3 regions of the Enterobacter sp. WI-ESBL-E8 genome follow, and region 1 is predicted to be linked to each of the others. Evidence: predicted binding sites of a transcription regulator. Region 1 holds the regulator's gene; each other region holds the start of a gene.
The links. The regulator sigma-54, encoded in region 1, starts transcription at its own class of promoters, with help from an activator protein. The targets are predictions, from matches to a motif close to GTTGGCACANNTTTCGCTNT.
Positions count from the first base shown of each region.

Region 2: norV (anaerobic nitric oxide reductase flavorubredoxin) is a predicted target of sigma-54. The motif match lies at 4,298-4,317, and genes of this name have one in related genera.
Region 3: glnK (P-II family nitrogen regulator) is a predicted target of sigma-54. The motif match lies at 4,204-4,223, and genes of this name have one in related genera.

Region 1 covers NZ_JBRWXJ010000001.1:4,454,850-4,461,492, reverse strand. Annotated here, with positions in the region: gene mtgA (monofunctional biosynthetic peptidoglycan transglycosylase) at 1-282, shown strand, start outside; gene npr (PTS phosphocarrier protein NPr) at 322-594, opposite strand; gene rapZ (RNase adapter RapZ) at 591-1,445, opposite strand; gene ptsN (PTS IIA-like nitrogen regulatory protein PtsN) at 1,491-1,982, opposite strand; gene hpf (ribosome hibernation promoting factor) at 2,065-2,352, opposite strand; gene rpoN (RNA polymerase factor sigma-54) at 2,375-3,808, opposite strand; gene lptB (LPS export ABC transporter ATP-binding protein) at 3,856-4,581, opposite strand; gene lptA (lipopolysaccharide ABC transporter substrate-binding protein LptA) at 4,588-5,142, opposite strand; gene lptC (LPS export ABC transporter periplasmic protein LptC) at 5,111-5,686, opposite strand; gene kdsC (3-deoxy-manno-octulosonate-8-phosphatase KdsC) at 5,683-6,249, opposite strand; gene kdsD (arabinose-5-phosphate isomerase KdsD) at 6,264-6,643, opposite strand, start outside.
Region 2 covers NZ_JBRWXJ010000001.1:3,878,989-3,885,631, reverse strand. Annotated here, with positions in the region: gene ACWHWP_RS18405 (SgrR family transcriptional regulator) at 1-1,113, opposite strand, end outside; gene ACWHWP_RS18400 (hypothetical protein) at 1,272-1,430, opposite strand; gene norW (NADH:flavorubredoxin reductase NorW) at 1,675-2,808, opposite strand; gene norV (anaerobic nitric oxide reductase flavorubredoxin) at 2,805-4,250, opposite strand; gene norR (nitric oxide reductase transcriptional regulator NorR) at 4,438-5,949, shown strand; gene gutQ (arabinose-5-phosphate isomerase GutQ) at 5,942-6,643, opposite strand, start outside.
Region 3 covers NZ_JBRWXJ010000001.1:1,116,117-1,122,759, forward strand. Annotated here, with positions in the region: gene ACWHWP_RS05295 (Lrp/AsnC family transcriptional regulator) at 18-476, shown strand; gene ACWHWP_RS05300 (SmdA family multidrug ABC transporter permease/ATP-binding protein) at 507-2,279, shown strand; gene ACWHWP_RS05305 (SmdB family multidrug efflux ABC transporter permease/ATP-binding protein) at 2,272-4,053, shown strand; gene glnK (P-II family nitrogen regulator) at 4,274-4,612, shown strand; gene amtB (ammonium transporter AmtB) at 4,648-5,937, shown strand; gene tesB (acyl-CoA thioesterase II) at 6,116-6,643, opposite strand, start outside.

The DNA.
Region 1 (6,643 bases):
TCGGTCTGGAGCAAAAAGCGCATCCTGACTGTGTATCTCAACGTCGCCGAGTTTGGTGATGGCATATTCGGGGTGGAGGCTGCCGCACAGCGTTATTTCAATAAACCGGCCAGCCGTCTGAGTATGTCAGAAGCGGCACTCCTGGCTGCTGTCTTACCTAATCCCATCCGCTTTAAAGCCAGTGCCCCATCAGGGTACGTGCGAAGCCGACAGGCGTGGATTATGCGCCAGATGCGTCAGTTGGGCGGGGAAGGGTTTATGGAGCGCAATAAGTTAATGTAGGGCGGGTAAGCGCAGCGCCACCTGCCTGAATAGCCGACCTTAATCTTCGTCGAACCCTGCGTTAAACAGGGCAATGACCGCCGCCAGCGCTTCCTCTTCCTGAGGGCCGGTGGCTTCTACTTCAATCTGGCGCCCCTTGGCGGAGTCCAGCATCAGCAGCGCGATCACGCTGTTTGCTTCCGCTTCGGTACCTTCGTCATTCCGCAGCAGAACTTCCGCATCGAAACCCTGCATCAGTTCAAACAGTTTCATCGCCGGGCGTGCATGCATGCCCAGCTTATTGGTGATCTCAACGGTTTGTTTTACGGTCATGTTTTACGTTTTTCCAGCGTGCGATGACGGGACTGGACGTTCTTCCCGCGCGAGCGGAAATAGTCGGCCAGCTGTTCGGCGATGTAAACCGAACGATGCTTACCGCCGGTACAGCCAATCGCCACCGTCAGGTAGCTACGATTGTTTGTCTCCAGCATAGGTAACCATAGCTCAAGGTAGCTTCGCGTCTGGTAGATAAAATTGTGAACTTCTGTGTGCCTGTCGAGGAAGGCCGCGACGGGTTTATCCAGACCGGTCATTGGACGCAGTTTCGGATCCCAGTGCGGGTTCGGCAGGAAGCGCACGTCGAAAACATAATCCGCATCAATCGGAATACCGTGCTTGAAGCCAAAGGACTCGAACACCATCGTCAGTTCGCGCTCGCGCTTGCCCAACAGCCGGGTACGCAGCATTTCCGCCAGCTCGTGAACGGACATCTCAGAGGTGTCGACAATCAGGTCGGCACGAGAGCGCAGCGGCTCCAGCAGGTCGCTCTCTTCATCGATCGCGCTCTCCAGAGAGAGGTTCTTACTGGAAAGCGGATGCAAACGACGGGTATCGCTATAGCGGCGGATCAGAGTATTGCGGTCTGCATCGAGGAACAGCAGCTGAGGCGAAAACGCCTCAGGCAGGTTACTCATTGCCTGCTCAAAAATTTCTGGTGATTCAGGCATGTTACGAACGTCGATACTGACGGCGGCAGAGGTTTGTCTTTCCGCAAGCGTCCGAGCCAGGTCGGGCAACAACACGACCGGCAGGTTATCTACGCAGTAAAAACCCATGTCTTCCAGCGCGCGCAGAGCAACGGATTTCCCCGACCCTGAACGGCCACTGACAATCATCAGCACCATGTTCCGTTTCTCCTCAGGACAACAGATGTGAAGGCCATCTCCTGGTTATGCATCATCCTGATTGCCTTCTGCTTCAGTGATAATTTGATAGAGCTCTTCATCACTTTGGGCCGAGCGCAGTCGGCGGCAAATGGTTTTATCGGCCAGGCGTTTTGCGACCAGCGACAGCGTATGCAGATGGGTTTTCGTCTGGTCGGCAGGAACCAGCAGCGCGAAGAGGAGATCGACGGGCTGGTTATCAATGGCATCGAAGGCGATAGGTGTTTCAAGCTGCACAAACACACCGACGGCGCGCAGGGTATCCTCTTCCAGTTTGCCGTGCGGGATCGCGATGCCGTTGCCGATACCGGTACTGCCCATTTTTTCACGGGTCAGGATCGCTTCGAACACCACCTGCGGCGGCAGGCCCAGCTGTTTTGCGGCCAGTTCACTGATGATCTCCAGCGCACGTTTTTTGCTCTGGCAGTGAACAGCACTGCGGGTACATTCCTGGTTAAGGACATTGCTCAGTTGAAGAGCGGAATCGTTGTTCATCATAATTTCACCTAAGCGCTAACTGTACAAATGGCCTGTTGTGTTTCACAACAGGCCGTCCTGCACCCGTTAACTGCCCGGACAATTAGTGTTGTTTCAGTTTATCTTTATGTTTATTGAGCTGTCGCGCAAGCTTATCAATCAAGCCGTCGATAGCCGCGTACATGTCTTGCCCTTCCGCACTGGCATGGAGTTCACCCCCGTTAACATGCAGGGTGGCATCCGAGATATGAGTCACTTTCTCCACTTTCAACACAATATAGACCTGGTTGATCCTTTCGAAATACTGCTCGAGTTTGGCAAACTTCGTGTTCACAAAGTCGCGTAAAGCCTCAGTAATTTCGACGTTTTGTCCAGTGATGTTGAGCTGCATAGTGTCTTCCTTATCGGTTGTGTCAGACCAGCTGTTTACGCTGGTTGGACGGCGGAATGGATAAAGACTCTCGATACTTCGCAACAGTACGACGTGCCACCATAATACCCTGATCGGACAGCATGGTGGTTAACTTACTGTCACTTAGTGGCTTCGCGGGGTTCTCCGCGGCGATCAACTTCTTCACCAGGGCACGAATCGCCGTTGACGACGCTTCGCCGCCGCCCTCGGTATTCACGTGGCTGGAGAAGAAATACTTAAGCTCAAAAATACCGCGCGGACTGTGCAGATACTTCTGCGTGGTTACACGGGAAATGGTTGATTCATGCATCTCGACGGCCTGAGCGATATCCGCCAGCACCATCGGTTTCATATACTCTTCGCCCTGCTCAAAGAAAGCCTGCTGCTGTTCGACAATGCAGCGGCTAACGCGTAGCAGCGTATCATTTCGGCTCTCCAGACTTTTGATCAACCATCGCGCTTCCTGCAAATTGCTACGAATATATTGATTGTCGGAATCGTTACGCACGCTGGTGCACATGGAGGCATACTGCTGGTTGATTTGCAGGCGAGGGATGCTGTCAGAGTTCAGTTCAACGACCCAGCGGTCATTGTGTTTTCTGACCAGCACATCCGGGATCACGTACTCGGGTTCGCTGGTCTGGATCGACTGACCGGGGCGCGGATCGAGCGACTGGATCAGATTCACCGCTTCTTTCAGCACGTCTTCTTTCAGGCGCGTGACCCGCATCAGGCTGCGGAAATCGTGGTTAGCCAACAGATCCAGATGATCGCTGATGATGACGCGCGCCTCATCGAGCCATGGCGTCTCTTTGCTGAACTGAGAAAGCTGGATCAGCAGGCAGTCGCGCAGATCTTTTGCAGCCACACCTACCGGGTCGAAACGCTGGATGCGCTTGAGTACGGCTTCTACTTCCTCAAGCTCAATCTCATCGTCGCCCATGCTTTCGAGGATATCGTCCAGCGTGACGGTTAAATAGCCCGTATCATCAACGGCATCAACAATGGACGTGGCAATTGCACGATCGGTGTCGGAGAAGGGGGTCAGCTCGACCTGCCACATCAGGTAGTCCTGAAGCGACTGGGTGGTTTCTCCCTGATAGACCGGTAGCTCATCGTCCTGGTAGTCTGCACGCGTACCCGAAGGGGTTCCGGCGGTGTAGATTTCATCCCAGCTGGCATCCAGCGGAAGCTCGTCCGGCATCTCTTTTTGTTCGAGTGCATCTGCGGTGTCGAGCGTTTCTGTATCCTGCGACTGCTGGGTTTCTACCTCGTCATGAAGATCGGTTTGTTCCAGCAGGGGATTACTGTCCAGCGCCTGCTGGAGCTCCTGCTGAAGTTCTAACGTGGACAGTTGCAACAGGCGAATTGCCTGCTGTAGCTGCGGCGTCATCGCCAGTTGTTGGCTGAGCCTTAATTGCAAACCTTGCTTCATGTTCAGAGCATTTTTCTCCGGTTCGGCGTTACATTACCTCTACCCTATCAGAGTCTGAAGTCTTCCCCAAGATAGACGCGCTTAACATGATCGTCTTCGAGGATCTGTTGCGGCGTACCGTGGGCGATCAGATTGCCCTGGCTCACAATATACGCGCGTTCACACACGGCCAGCGTTTCGCGCACGTTGTGGTCGGTGATCAATACGCCAAGCCCGCTGTCACGCAGGTGCTCAATGATACGTTTAATGTCGATAACGGAGATGGGGTCAACGCCCGCAAAGGGTTCATCCAGAAGGATAAATTTCGGGTTTGCGGCCAGCGCACGCGCGATCTCAACGCGGCGACGTTCCCCCCCGGAGAGCGCCTGGCCGAGGCTGTCACGCAGATGCTCAATGTGGAACTCTTCCATCAGCTCGTTGGCACGATCCTGACGCTGCTCGCTGGTCAGATCGTTACGAATCTGCAGGACCGCCATCAGGTTATCGTAAACGCTAAGACGACGGAAAATGGAAGCTTCCTGCGGCAGATAGCCGATCCCGCGGCGCGCGCGCGCGTGCAGCGGCAGAAGGCTGATGTCTTCATCGTCAATGACAATGTTGCCGGCATCGCGCGGCACAATGCCAACGACCATGTAGAAGGTTGTGGTTTTACCCGCACCGTTAGGGCCAAGCAGGCCCACAATTTCGCCGGAGTTGACGGTCAGACTGACATCTTCTACGACACGGCGGCCCTTATAGGCCTTCGCGAGGTTTTTTGCAGTTAATGTTGCCATAACGAATTAGTTACTCTTCTTCTGTGCCGGGGCTTGGCCTTTGCCTTTGTCCTGCAGCTGCGACGGAACCAGTACGGTGGTCACGCGTTTGCCTTTCTCGCTGGAGGCCTGCATTTTTTGCTCTTTAACCAGATAGGTGATCTGGTCGCCGGTAATGTTGCTGTCCAGCTGTTCCAGATACGCATTCCCGGTCAGGATGACCAGGTCTTTCGCCAGCTCATAGTGCATATGCGTGGCGTGACCCTTCACCGGCTTGCCGTTGTCCTGCATCTGGTAGAAAGTTGCCGGATTACCATAGCCATCGATAATCTCTTTGCCCTGCTCGCCACCCGGACGGGTAACGACCACTTTGTCAGCGTTAATTTTAATGGTGCCCTGGGTCATGACGACGTTACCTGTAAAGGTGACGACGTTGCCCTGCATATCGAGAGACTGGGTGTCGGACTCGATATGAATCGGCTGGTCGGTATCGCCCGTTACAGCAAGCGCGGGGAGACTGGTTGCCAGCATCGCGCTGGCGATAATTACTTTAAGGCTGAGTTTGTTTGTTTTGAATTTCATAGGAGGTTCTAACCTTTTCAATCAGCTCGGCGTTTTTGCTGCGTAAGTTCCCGCGCATTCTTAAACCGCTGGAATTAAATGTTGTGCCATACAGTGTGACCAGATCCTGCGACGTCACGTCCTGGGTCACCAGGTTGATCTGGGCATTATCCGTCGTAATTTTTCGCAGTTGCGAGTCAGCGGTCAGGGCGTTGACTTCAACGTGGCCATACAGATAAAGCATACGGTCATTTGTTAGTTTTGCCCGATCTGACTTAATTGACCACGTCGGCACTTTGTCTTTATCAAACGTGGTCATGACAGGCTGGGTAAACCACGAAATACCGTCATCTGAAAAATATTCAACATGCTGGGCAATCAGGCGATAGTTCAGCGCGCCTTCCGGGCTATAGACCACGGTGTCGCTGTGATCGCTTTTATAAGTTGGATCGTTAGTGTTGATCGCTTCCGTTTGCGTATCGTCGCGATCGGCAAGGTTCACGCCAATCAATACCAGTGCGACAAGCGAAAGCAAAATGATAATCCAACGTCTGGTTTTACTCATATCGATTGCCCTTTGGCCTCATCAAGCTTGCCCTGCGCCAGCAGGAGCAGATCGCAGACTTCACGGACGGCACCACGGCCACCGTTGATGTGGGTAACGTAGTCCGCGCGCGGGATCAGCAGCGGATGCGCATCGGCAACGGCAATACTCAGCCCGACCTCAGCCATCACTGGCCAGTCAATCAGATCGTCCCCGACATAGGCCACGTTTTCCGGGGCGATGGCCAGTTTACCCACTAAATCATTGAATGCCGCCATCTTATCGGATTGACCCTGATACAAATGGGTAATGCCTAAGGTTTCACAGCGGTCTTCTACCAGTTTAGCTTTCCGCCCGGTGATGATAGCAACCTCGATACCCGAGGTCAGCGCACAGCGGATACCGTAGCCGTCGCGAACGTTAAACGCTTTTAGCTCTTCACCGTTATTGCCCATATAAATCAGGCCATCGGAGAGAACCCCATCCACATCCAGAATCAGCAGGCGAATATTCTCCGCCTTTGCCATCATCTGGGTGCTGACCGGACCATAACAGGTTGCAAGGGATGCACCCGCATTACTCATTGTCTTATCCTTCATTACACTACGCCTGCGCGCAGCAGATCATGCATATGTACCACACCCAGCAACTGGTCGCCATCGGCAACCATAACGGAGGTGATATGACGGGACTGCATCAGGTTCAGCACATCCACTGCCAGCGTACCCGGACGCACGCGAATGCCGCCGGGCGTCATCACATCGGCAATGCCCAGCGTGCGGACATCGACGCCCATGTCGAACACACGGCGCAGATCGCCATCGGTGAAGATCCCCTGAATTTTCATCAGATCGTCGCACACGACTGTCATACCCAAATTCTTACGGGTGATTTCCAGCAGCGCATCGCGCAGGGAGGCCGCTTTACTGACGTGGGGGATTTCATCGCCGGTGTGCATAATATCGTTAACCCGAAGCA
Region 2 (6,643 bases), 580 kb from region 1:
AATTTCGGTGCGGGTGTCGATATCGTCCCGGCGGACGTACTGCTGATTAATATGCTGAATTTCCTGACGCAGCCAGGCGGCCAGCGGCTGCGGTAACCCGGCGTTCAGCATCAGCCAGGCGAAACCTCCGCTGGTGGAGGTGACGGACTCCCGGGCGTTTTCGCCTTTACCTACGGTGATCCACGCGGGTTTTTCCGGCTCGCTGCGGGTGCGCCAGAACTCTATCGCATGCAGCAGCGGGTGCGCCGCAAAGTACCACGGCTGGCGCTCAAGGCGCAGGTAGTGCGAGTGGTGGTGGGCGATAGCAAAGGGACCTGCGCCAACGGTCGGCTGCTGCGGATGCGGCAGGCGACAGGCGTGATGCGCAAGACGATGCGCCAGCATGGCATCGGGGGCGCTGAGGACGATCTCCAGACACCAGGGGGCGACAAGCGACACCTGGTGAACGTGCGCGAGCCCCGCGCTGCGCGCCGGATCGGCCAGCAGCTGGTGCAGCGCGGCGAGAATATCCTCATCGCTGATGGCTTGCCCGTTGTGCCAGTGCGCGCCGCTGCGCAGATAAAAACGCCAGCAGCGCATGTCGTCGCGGGTATCCCAGTGATGGGCTAAATCCGCGACCGGCTGCGAGTGGCCGGGCGCGCAGCGCGTCAGCCCCGCGTGAACCGCGCAGATAATATGCTGTTCGGCGCGGCGGCGCTGAAGGGCCGGGTGCAGCGACGCGAGCGGGCGATGCCACGGAATGCGCAGCGTCGGCTGGTGCTTAAGCCATTTACCGCCTAAAAACGGGGTGATGATGTGGTGCAGGCTGGCGGGGTCGCCGTCGGCCAGCTGCAGCGCGCTCTGGTAATCTCCTTTCTCCAGGCAGGCGTGCATCAGCGGCGCGCTCAGCTCGCCGGTGGTCGTCAGACAGTGCAGGATGGCGCGATGCCCGCGCCCCGGCTGCGCGCTCCAGCTTAGCCAGCCGCTTTGCGCGAGCTGGCGCAGCAGGGTGCGCGCATGGCGTTCGCTGCACAGCGCAACTTCCGCGACTTCAGCGATGGTCGTGGGCGCTGGCGCTGCGCCGTAGTGCTGATAAAGCCGTTGATACTGACGGATTTTCTGAAGCTGGCGCATAGCGGCATACCGGAAAAGAAGGATGCTGAGAGTGTAGGGCTTTTTGCGGAATAAATAAGGCCGGGATGAATAAAGTGTTCCTGTTTTTTGCCCGGCGGCGCTACGCTTGCGCGGGCCTACGGGCTTTGCAGGCTGGGTAAGCGTAGCGCCCCAGGCAATTACTGCTCAGGTTTACTTACCGGTTCTATCAATTCACGCAGACGTTCAATGCGCGCCTCCGGGCTCAAATAAAGCCAGCGGAATAAAATGTGTTCCGCATTTTTCGTCTGCTGGAAATAATGAGAAAGATAATTGAGTTCTTTATTAAAAGTCGCCATGATTCGCCTCCGGCTGATTAATACCTTTTCAGGGTAAGCCGGATGCGAATAATAAAACAGGGTGATGTTTTTCAGCTGTTCCGCATTTAAGTATCAATGGAAATAATAAATTAGGGATGAATAGCGATGATTTATCTGTTTTGTATTTATTTGATGAATAGAATGCGCAAAAAAAAGCCCCGGGACAGCGGGGCGGCGGACAATAAAATCCAAAGGTTAAGTAAGCGTGGCAGGAGGCTGCGGGTTAAGCGGGCAGCGATTTCAGCAGGACGAAAGCCTCCTTCATCCGGTCTTCACTGACGACAAAAGCGCGCATCTGGCCCTCGTTATCCGCGCCTCGCGCGACCATGCCTTCCGGCTCGAGGGTGATTTGCCAGTTCAGATCCTTACGCTGGGTTTCACCGGCAAGATGCAGCGGTAATTCCGGCGTTTTGACTTTAACCAGCATGGCGGGTAATTTCAGCGGCGCGCTGCCGCCGAGCAGGTTTTTCGCCAGATACATCGCACTTAATTGAATCGGCTGTAAAAAGGGCAGCACCTGACCGTTAATTTCGGCGCAGTCCCCCAGCGCGTAAATATCGGGCTGCGTGGTTTGCAGGTAGCTATCTACCTTCACGCCGCGCTGTGTTTCCGCGCCGGCACGGTGAGCCAGCGCGGTTTCCGGACGCAGCCCCGTCGCGGCAACCACGACATCCACCTCAACGCTGCGGCCGCCGTCAAGCGATGCGCGAATGCCGCCTTCGGTTTTAGCGAGGCTCTGCAGCTGCGATTTGAGCAGCAGATGGACGCCCATGTCGGTCAAACGATGCTGCAGGCGGCTGCTTACCTCTGCGGGCATCAGCGCCGACAGAATGCTCGCCGCGTGGTCAACCAGGGTAATGGCCTTGCCTGCCCGGCAGAAATCCATCGCCAGCTCGGTGCCGATCAGCCCACCGCCGACAATCATTACACGCTTTGCATCGCGCAGCAGGGTTTCGCTGGCCTGATACTCCTGCTGGCTGTTGAGCGTTATCATCAGCTCGCGGCCTTCAACCGGCGGCACGAACGCAGAGGCTCCCGTGGCCAGCACCAGCTTGTCGTACTGCCAGGTTTTCTCCTTCGCTTTCACCACGTGCGCGGCGGCGTCGATATCGGTGACCCAGGTGTACGGAAACAGACGCAGGTTGAACTGTTCTGCGAACTCCCCCGCCGTCTGGCGGGTGAGATCTTCGGCGCGCTGATTCTGGCTGATGACGTGGCTTAAATCAGGCTTGTTGTACTCGTCCATGCTGTCGGCGGCGATCACCGTCAGCGGCACGTTAGCATCCTGTTTGCGGATATTTTTCACCAGCTGGCGGGCGGCAAAGCCCGAGCCGATGATGACGATGCCGTTATTCATTTTGCCTCCGTACCCAGTTCATCAAAGACGTCTTTACCGAGGGAACATTCCGGGCAGAGGAAGTTGTCCGGCACGTCACTCCACGGCGTGCCTGGCGCAACGTCCTGCAGCGGCTCGCCCAGCTCTGGGTCGTAGATCCACTGGCAGACGCTGCACTGCATGCGTGGGCCGAGATCGGCGGCGGCAGATTCACAGGCGGTCGCTGCAGGCGCTGGGGCTGCGGTAGGTGCGGCTTCCGGAAGCGGTGCAAGCGCCCACTGACGGGCAATATCGCGGCCGTGCTGGCGGCAGCTCTCCAGGGCGTCGATATCCGGGCGCCACTTGGCCTTCAGGCTCATGGACATCTCAAAGCCCGCATCCTGTAAGCGGGTGGAGAGACGGTCTACCGCGCCGCCGCTCCAGCCGTGAGAGCCAAAGGCGCTGGCGCGTTTGTTACGGAAGCGCAGGCCGGTCATCTCTTCTACCAGACCGGCAATTTTCGGCATCATCACGTTGTTCATGGTGGAGGTACCCACCAGCACGCCTTTAGAGCGGAAAACGTTGGTGAGGATTTCGTTTTTATCGCTGCGCGCCACGTTGAAGATTTTCACCGCCACGTTAGGATCAACTTCGTTGATGCCCTGGGCAATGGCGTCCGCCATCATGCGGGTGTTGTTGGACATGGTGTCGTAGAAAATCGTAATGCGGTCTTCCTGATAATCCGCCGCCCATTTCAGGTACAGCTCCACTATCTGGGTTGGGTTTTCACGCCACACCACGCCGTGGGAGGTGGCAATCATATCCACCGGCAGGTTAAAGCCGAGGATCTCGGTGATTTTAGGCGTCACCAGACGGCTGAACGGGGTCAGGATGTTGGCGTAGTAGCGCTGGCACTGTTCGAACAGTTCGGTCTGATCCACTTCGTCGTTGAACAGGCGCTCGTCGCAGTAGTGCTGGCCGAAGGCGTCGTTGCTGAACAGCACCGCGTCGCCGGTCATATAGGTCATCATGCTGTCCGGCCAGTGCAGCATCGGGGTTTCCACGAAGATCAGCTGTTTGCCGTTGCCGATATCCAGGGTGTCACCGGTTTTCACGGTGTGGAAATTCCACTCCGGATGGTGGTGGTGACCGTTGATCGAGTCGATGGCGTTGGTGGTGCAGTAGATCGGCGTGTTCGGAATGTAAGACATCAGCTCGGTCAGCGCGCCGGCGTGGTCCTCTTCCGCATGGTTGATGATGATGTAGTCGATGGCGTCGAGATCGATTTCGCTGCGCAGGTTCTGCACGAACTCGCGGCTGAATTTGTGATCGACGGTATCGATCAGCACGTTTTTACCTTCCCGGATGAGATAGCTGTTGTAGCTGCTGCCGCGCAGCGTTTTGTACTCCGTCCCGTGGAAGTCGCGTACTTCCCAGTCACGTTGACCAACCCAATGAATGTTATTTTTAACCAGAATAGACATAGCAACCTCAGCGTAATATCGCGTTTTTCAAATAAGATGGTTTGCTTATATCAAGTTGCGTGCCAACTTTTATTTTATTGATTTTACTGGATTATTATTTTTATGACTCTTAATGGGTAGTCATTATGACTATTCATATTGCAGTCAATATGACAACATGCATTGTCAAAATGACAGCGAGGCAGACATGAGCTTTTCCGTAGACGTGCTGGCGAAGATCGCCATTGAACTGCAAACCGGCATCGGCCATCAGGACCGCTTTCAGCGGCTGATCTCCACGCTGCGCCACGTGCTGGCGTGCGATGCCTCGGCACTGCTCCGCTACGAGGGGCGGCAGTTTATTCCGCTGGCTATCGACGGGCTGTCCAGGGACGTTCTCGGGCGGCGTTTTGCCCTTGAAGGTCATCCGCGGCTGGAGACCATCGCCCGGGCCGGGGACGTGGTGCGTTTCCCGGCGGACAGCGATTTGCCCGACCCGTACGACGGGCTTATTCCGGGCCAGGAGAGCCTGAAGGTGCATGCCTGCATCGGCCTGCCGCTGTTTGCCGGGCAAAACCTGATTGGGGCACTGACGCTCGACGGCATGTCGCCGGACCAGTTCGACACCTTCAGCGACGAAGAGCTGCGCCTGATTGCCGCGCTGGCCGCCGGGGCGCTGAACAACGCCCTGCTGATTGAACAGCTGGAGAGCCAGAACATTCTTCCCGGCAGCCCGGCGGCGTTTGAGCAGGTGGCGCACACGGAGATGATTGGCCTTTCGCCGGGCATGGCGCAGCTCAAAAAGGAGATTGAGATTGTCGCCGCCTCCGATTTGAACGTGCTGATCTTCGGTGAAACCGGCACCGGTAAAGAGCTGGTGGCGAAGTCCATTCACGAAGCCTCGCCGCGCGCGGTTAACCCGCTGGTGTACCTCAACTGCGCCGCGCTGCCGGAGAGCGTGGCGGAAAGCGAGCTGTTTGGTCACGTCAAAGGGGCGTTTACCGGGGCCATCAGCAACCGCAGCGGCAAGTTTGAAATGGCCGATAACGGTACGCTGTTTCTGGATGAGATTGGTGAGCTTTCCCTGTCGTTACAGGCCAAGCTCCTGCGCGTGTTGCAGTACGGCGATATCCAGCGCGTGGGGGATGACCGCAGCCACAGAGTGGACGTGCGCGTGCTGGCGGCGACGAACCGCGACCTGCGTGAAGAGGTACTTGCCGGGAACTTCCGCGCTGACCTGTTCCACCGCCTGAGCGTGTTCCCGCTTACCGTGCCGCCGTTGCGCGAACGCGGGGACGACGTGCTGCTGCTGGCGGGCTTTTTCTGCGAGCAGTGCCGTCTCAGGATGGGGCTTTCCCGCGTGGTGTTAAGCCCGGGGGCGAGAGCGCATCTGCTGAGCTACGGCTGGCCGGGCAACGTGCGCGAGCTGGAGCATGCGATTCACCGCGCGGTGGTGCTGGCGCGGGCGACGCGTTCGGGTGATGAGGTGGTGATCCACGCGCGTCATTTTGCGTTGCATGATGATGCCGTACAGACGGTGGTCCAGCGTGAGCCAGAGAGTGCGAATGAGAACCTGCGCGAGGCGACGGAAGCGTTCCAGCGCCAGATGATTACCCGCGCGCTGGAGCAGAACAACCGCAGCTGGGCGGCGTGCGCGCGGGCGCTGGAGATGGACGTCGCCAACCTGCACCGGCTGGCGAAGCGTCTGGGACTTAAATAATCCCGGCCTGGTAGAAATCCTGCAGGTTAATGGCGCCGCACAGCCTGCCGGCGTCATCCACCACCGGCGCGGCGGTGATTTTACGCTTCATCAGACTCTCTTTGGCCTCAATGGCGCGGCTCTCGGCGTTCAGCGTTAGCCCGCCCTGGGTCATCGCTTCCGAAACCCGCGCTTCCAGCCTGCCGCCGCCCACCAGCCAGCGGCGCAGGTCGCCGTCGGTAAAGACGCCCTTCACGAAGCCGTCGCTGTCGCAAACCGCCACCAGGCCCAGGCCGGTGCGGCTGAGCTCCAGCATCGCGTCCATGACGCTGGTGTCGAGTTTAACCTGCGGAATGGCATCGTCGGTGCGCATCAGGTGATGCACTTTATTGAGCAGCCTCGCGCCGAGTGCCCCCGCCGGATGCGAACGGGCAAAATCTTCTTCGTTAAAGCCGCGCGCCTGCATCACCGCCATCGCCAGCGCGTCGCCCATCATCAGGGTGTTAACGGTGCTGGAGGTCGGGGCGAGGTGCATCGGGCAGGCTTCGCGCTCAACGGAAATGTCCAGCGTCGCTTTGGCGGCCAGCGCCAGCGGCGAGCGGGACTTCCCGGTCATCGCCAGCAGAGCGACCGACTTTTCCTGCAGGCGCGGAATAATGAGATCCAGCTCTTTCGCCGAGCCGGAGTAGGAGATAAACAGCATCACGTCGCGGCT
Region 3 (6,643 bases), 3.3 Mb from region 1:
TTCTCTGTGAGGTGGGTATGCTAGATAAAATTGACCGCAAGCTCCTTTCATTATTGCAAAGTGACTGTACCCTCTCTTTGCAGGCGCTGGCAGATGCCGTTAATCTGACCACCACGCCGTGCTGGAAGCGCCTCAAGAAGCTTGAGGATGACGGTATTCTGCTGGGACGCGTCGCGTTATTGGATCCCGAAAAACTGGGGCTTGGATTAACGGCGTTTGTCCTGATAAAAACTCAGCATCACAGCAGCGAGTGGTATAGCCGCTTTGTCACGCAGGTGTCCGAAATGCCAGAGGTGCTCGGCTTCTGGCGTATGGCCGGCGAGTACGATTACCTGATGCGCGTTCAGGTCGCAGACATGAAGCGCTATGATGATTTCTACAAGCGACTGGTGAACAGCGTACCGGGGTTATCGGACGTAACTTCAAGCTTCGCCATGGAACAGATTAAATACACCACAGCGTTACCTATTGAATAACTTCGTAAAATACCTTCAGGAACAAACCGCGTGCGATTATTTGCCCAATTAAGCTGGTACTTTCGTCGGGAGTGGCAACGCTATCTCGGCGCCGTATTCCTGCTTATTATCATTGCCATTTTGCAGCTGATCCCGCCGAAAGTGGTGGGATACGTCGTGGATGGCGTCACCGAACAGCATTACACCACCGCACGGGTGTTGATGTGGGTTGGCACGCTGGTGCTGACGGCCGTCATTGTTTATCTGCTGCGCTACGTTTGGCGCGTGCTGCTGTTTGGCGCGTCCTATCAGTTGGCCGTTGAGCTGCGTGAGGATTTTTACCGCCAGCTGAGCCGGCAGCATCCCGAATTTTATCTGCGCCATCGCACCGGTGATCTTATCGCGCGCGCCACTAACGACGTCGATCGCGTGGTCTTTGCCGCCGGGGAAGGGGTGCTGACGCTGGTGGACTCGCTGGTGATGGGCTGCGCGGTGCTGATCGTCATGTCCACGCAGATCAGCTGGCAGTTGACCCTGCTTGCCCTGCTGCCGATGCCGCTGATGGCGCTGGCGATCAATCGCTACGGCGAACAGCTGCACGAACGCTTTAAGCTTGCCCAGGCGGCGTTTTCTTCCCTGAACGACCGCACGCAGGAGAGCATGACCAGCATCCGTATGATTAAAGCGTTTGGCCTGGAAGACCGACAATCCGCTCTGTTTGCGGCCGATGCCGCGGACACGGGAGCGAAGAACATGCGCGTCGCGCGTATTGACGCCCGTTTTGACCCGACGATTTATATCGCGATTGGCATGGCAAACCTGCTGGCGATTGGCGGCGGAAGCTGGATGGTGGTGCAGGGCGCGTTGACCCTAGGGCAACTGACCAGCTTTGCGATGTATCTGGGGCTCATGATCTGGCCGATGCTGGCGCTGGCCTGGATGTTTAACATCGTGGAGCGCGGCAGCGCCGCCTATAGCCGCATTCGCGCCATGCTGGCCGAAGCGCCAGTGGTCAATGACGGGAGCGAAGCGGTACCGGAAGGGCGCGGCGTCATGAAAGTCGACGTCCGTCAGTTTGTCTATCCGCAAACGGAACATCCGGTACTGGAGAACGTTAGCTTTACGCTTCAGCCAGGCCAGATGCTCGGCATCTGCGGCCCGACGGGCGCCGGCAAAAGTACCGTGCTCTCTTTGCTCCAGCGCCACTTTGACGTCACGCAGGGTGATATTCGCTTCCATGATATTCCCCTGACCCGGCTGGTGCTGGATGAGTGGCGAGGCCGTCTGGCGGTGGTGAGCCAGACGCCGTTTCTCTTTTCGGACACCGTGGCGAACAACATTGCCCTCGGACGTCCGTCGGCAACGCAGGAAGAGATAGAGCATGTGGCGCGGTTAGCCAGCGTACATGATGATATTTTGCGTCTGCCGCAGGGCTACGATACGGAAGTCGGGGAGCGGGGCGTCATGCTGTCCGGCGGGCAAAAACAGCGTATCTCCATTGCCCGCGCGCTATTGCTCAATGCGGAAATCCTGATCCTGGACGATGCGCTTTCCGCCGTGGATGGCCGTACCGAGCACCAGATCCTGCATAACCTGCGCCAGTGGGGCGACGGACGCACGGTGATTATCAGCGCCCATCGTTTGTCAGCGCTTACCGAAGCCAGCGAAATACTGGTATTGCAGCACGGGCACGTTGCCCAGCGCGGGCAGCATGAAACGCTTGCGGAGCAGCCGGGTTGGTATCGCGATATGTATCGCTATCAGCAGCTTGAAGCGGCGCTGGACGATGCGCCGGAACACGCAGAGGAGGCCACCCATGCGTAAGCTCGGAACGATGTGGCCGACGCTTAAGCGTCTGCTGGCCTACGGCTCGCCGTGGCGTAAACCGCTCTCCGTGGCCGTGCTTTTACTCTGGATTGCGGCGATTGCCGAGGTGAGCGGCCCGCTGCTCATCAGCTACTTCATCGACAATATGGTCGCTAAAAGCTACCTGCCGCTGGGGCTGGTGGCGGGCTTAGGCGTGGCCTACGTTGGGTTACAGCTGACTGCGGCAGGGCTGCACTATGCCCAGTCTCTGCTGTTCAACCGTGCAGCCGTGGGCGTTGTACAGCAGCTGCGTACGGACGTGATGGACGCCGCGCTTCGCCAGCCGCTCAGCGAGTTTGATACTCAGCCGGTCGGGCAGGTGATTTCGCGGGTGACCAACGATACGGAGGTGATCCGCGATCTGTACGTCACCGTGGTGGCAACCGTGTTGCGCAGCGCAGCGCTGATTGGCGCGATGCTGGTGGCAATGTTCAGCCTCGACTGGCGCATGGCGCTGGTGGCAATCACTATCTTCCCGGCGGTGCTGATCGTGATGGTTATCTATCAACGCTACAGCACGCCGATTGTCCGTCGTGTGCGCACCTACCTGGCCGACATCAATGATGGCTTCAACGAAGTGATCAACGGCATGAGCGTCATCCAGCAGTTCCGCCAGCAGGCGCGTTTTGGCGAGCGGATGGGCGAAGCCAGCCGTTCGCACTATATGGCGCGCATGCAGACCCTGCGGCTTGATGGGTTCCTGTTACGCCCGCTGCTGAGCCTCTTCTCCGCGCTGGTGCTTTGCGGGCTGCTGATGCTCTTTGGCCTGACCACACGAGGAACCATTGAGGTTGGCGTTTTATACGCCTTCATCAGCTACCTTGGCCGCCTTAACGAACCCCTGATTGAGCTGACGACACAGCAGTCGATGCTTCAGCAGGCCGTGGTGGCAGGGGAGCGCGTTTTCGAGCTGATGGACAGGCCGCGTCAGACCTACGGCGACGACGAGCGTCCTCTGCAAAGCGGGGCCATTGCCTTTGATAACGTCTCCTTTGCCTATCGCGACGACCAGCTGGTGCTGCAGGACATCACGCTTGATGTTCCTTCACGCGGGTTCGTGGCGCTGGTGGGGCATACCGGCAGCGGTAAGAGCACGCTCGCCAGCCTGTTAATGGGGTATTACCCGGTCAGCCGGGGGGAAATCCGTCTCGACGGACGCCCGCTCGCGGCTCTCAGCCACGGTGTGTTACGCAAAGGCGTTGCGATGGTGCAGCAGGATCCGGTCGTGCTGGCCGATACCTTCTACGCCAACGTGACCCTGGGGCGAGACTACTCTCAGGAGCAGGTCTGGGAGGTGCTGGAGAAAGTGCAGCTGGCAGCCCTGGCGCGCGGGTTTAGCGACGGGATCAATACGAAACTCGGCGAGCAGGGGAACAATCTCTCCGTAGGACAAAAGCAGCTCCTGGCGCTGGCGCGGGTGCTCATTGAAACGCCGCAGATACTGATTCTGGATGAAGCCACGGCCAGCATTGACTCCGGCACCGAGCAGGCCATCCAGCAGGCGCTGGCCGCCGTCCGCGACCATACGACGCTGGTGGTGATTGCTCACCGACTTTCGACCATCGTTGACGCGGACACCATTCTGGTGCTGCATCGCGGACAGGCCGTTGAGCGCGGTACGCACCGCGAACTGCTGGAAGCAAAAGGGCGCTACTGGCAGATGTATCAGCTGCAGCTGGCGGGCGAAGAGCTGGCGGCCAGCGTGCGCGATGAAGAGTCGCTTAGCGCCTGATGCACTAAAATGAGGCGACGCGCTAACAGTCATTCCTGTTGGTGCAAAACTGAAACGCACCCTGCACCGGCATGGTGCGTTTTTTTTCACCGGTGCGTTTAGCAGGCGCGCGTAACGCTCATCGCACCGCTATTCCCTCTGGTTTTCATTTCTGGCACACCCCTTGCAATACCTTCTACGTTAGCTGCGGCCATTACCGAATTCTGACTGGAGGGGATCTATGAAGCTGGTTACGGTTGTAATCAAACCATTCAAACTCGAAGACGTGCGTGAAGCGCTCTCTTCAATGGGTATTCAGGGACTGACTGTCACCGAAGTGAAAGGCTTTGGTCGTCAGAAGGGTCATGCCGAGCTTTATCGCGGGGCGGAATACAGCGTTAACTTTCTGCCAAAAGTAAAAATTGATGTCGCGATTGCTGACGATCAGCTTGATGAAGTCATTGATGTCATTAGCAAAGCGGCCTACACCGGCAAAATTGGCGACGGCAAAATTTTCGTTGCCGAACTGCAGCGCGTCATTCGCATCCGTACCGGCGAATCTGACGAAGCGGCACTGTAATTAACGCCTGGCACACAGTGATAGGGATCGAGAAAATGAAGATAGCAACACTTAAAACGGGTCTGGGTTCGCTGGCGCTGCTGCCGGGCCTGGCGCTGGCTGCTGCACCTGCGGTGGCAGACAAAGCCGATAACGCCTTTATGATGATCAGCACCGCGCTGGTGCTGTTCATGTCCATTCCGGGCATTGCGCTGTTCTACGGCGGTCTGATCCGTGGCAAAAACGTTCTCTCCATGCTGACGCAGGTTGCCGTAACGTTCGCGCTGGTCTGCGTGCTGTGGGTGGTTTACGGTTACTCGCTGGCTTTCGGTACCGGCAACGCGTTCTTTGGTAACTTCGACTGGGTGATGCTGAAAAATATTGAGCTGACCGCGCTAATGGGCAGTTTCTACCAGTATATTCACGTTGCTTTCCAGGGCTCGTTCGCCTGTATTACCGTCGGGCTGATTGTGGGCGCGCTCGCCGAACGTATTCGTTTCTCAGCGGTCCTGATTTTCGTGGTGGTCTGGCTGACGCTCTCCTATGTGCCGATTGCGCATATGGTCTGGGGTGGCGGTCTGCTGGCAACGCACGGCGCGCTGGACTTCGCGGGCGGTACCGTTGTGCACATCAACGCCGCGGTAGCGGGCCTGGTTGGCGCATACCTGATTGGCAAACGCGTGGGCTTCGGTAAAGAAGCATTCAAACCGCACAACCTGCCGATGGTCTTTACCGGTACCGCGATCCTCTACTTTGGCTGGTTTGGCTTCAACGCCGGCTCAGCAAGTGCCGCGAACGAAATCGCCGCGCTGGCCTTCGTGAACACCGTTGTGGCCACGGCGGGTGCAATCCTCTCCTGGGTCTTTGGCGAGTGGGCGGTGCGCGGTAAACCTTCTCTGCTGGGTGCCTGTTCGGGGGCGATTGCCGGTCTGGTCGGTATCACTCCAGCGTGTGGTTATGTTGGTGTGGGTGGCGCGCTGCTGGTCGGCCTGGTGTCGGGTCTGGCGGGGCTGTGGGGCGTGACGGCGCTGAAGCGTATTCTGCGCGTTGATGACCCTTGCGATGTGTTTGGCGTGCACGGCGTGTGCGGCATTGTCGGCTGTATCATGACCGGTATCTTCGCAGCGAAATCGCTGGGTGGCGTGGGCTACGCAGAAGGCGTCACCATGGCCCATCAGGTGCTGGTGCAGCTGGAAAGTATTGCTGTCACCGTGGTGTGGTCTGCCGTTGTCGCTTTCATTGGCTACAAACTGGCGGACATGACGGTTGGGCTGCGCGTACCGGAAGAGCAGGAACGCGAAGGTCTGGACGTCAACAGCCACGGCGAGAATGCGTATAACGCCTAAGGTAAAAGCAAAACGGCAACTTCGGTTGCCGTTTTTAGTGTTTGTTCCCTCTCCCCGTGGGAGAGGGTCAGGGTGAGGGCATCAGGCCGCACAAGGTAAAAGCAAAACGGCAACTTCGGTTGCCGTTTTTAGTGTGTATACCCTCTCCCCGTGGGAGAGGGCCAGGGTGAGGGCAACATCAACCTCTATTACGCATCACCCCTTCCTGCACCGTCGAGGCGACCAGCACGCCATCCTGCGTATAAAACTCTCCACGCACAAAGCCGCGAGCGCTTGATGCCGACGTACTCTCCACGCTGTAGAGTAGCCACTCGTTCATGTTGAACGGACGGTGGAACCACATGGAGTGGTCGATCGTCGCGACCTGCATCCCTTTTTCGAGAAACCCGACGCCGTGCGGCTGCAGCGCCACCGGCAGGAAGTTGAAATCTGACGCATAGCCCAGCAGATACTGATGCACGTGGAAGTCCTCAGACACCGTACCGTTAGCCCGGATCCAGACCTGGCGCTTCGGTTCCGCGGTGTGGCCTTTCATCGGGTTGTGGAACTCGACGGGGCGGATCTCAAGCGGCTTATCGCAGAGAAACTTCTCTTTGACCTGTGGCGGAAGCAGATGCGCCAGCGCACGGGCGATATCGGTCTCTGATTTGAGCTCGTCTGGCGACGGCGCCGGGGGCATCACTTTCTGGTGCTCGTAGCCGGGTTC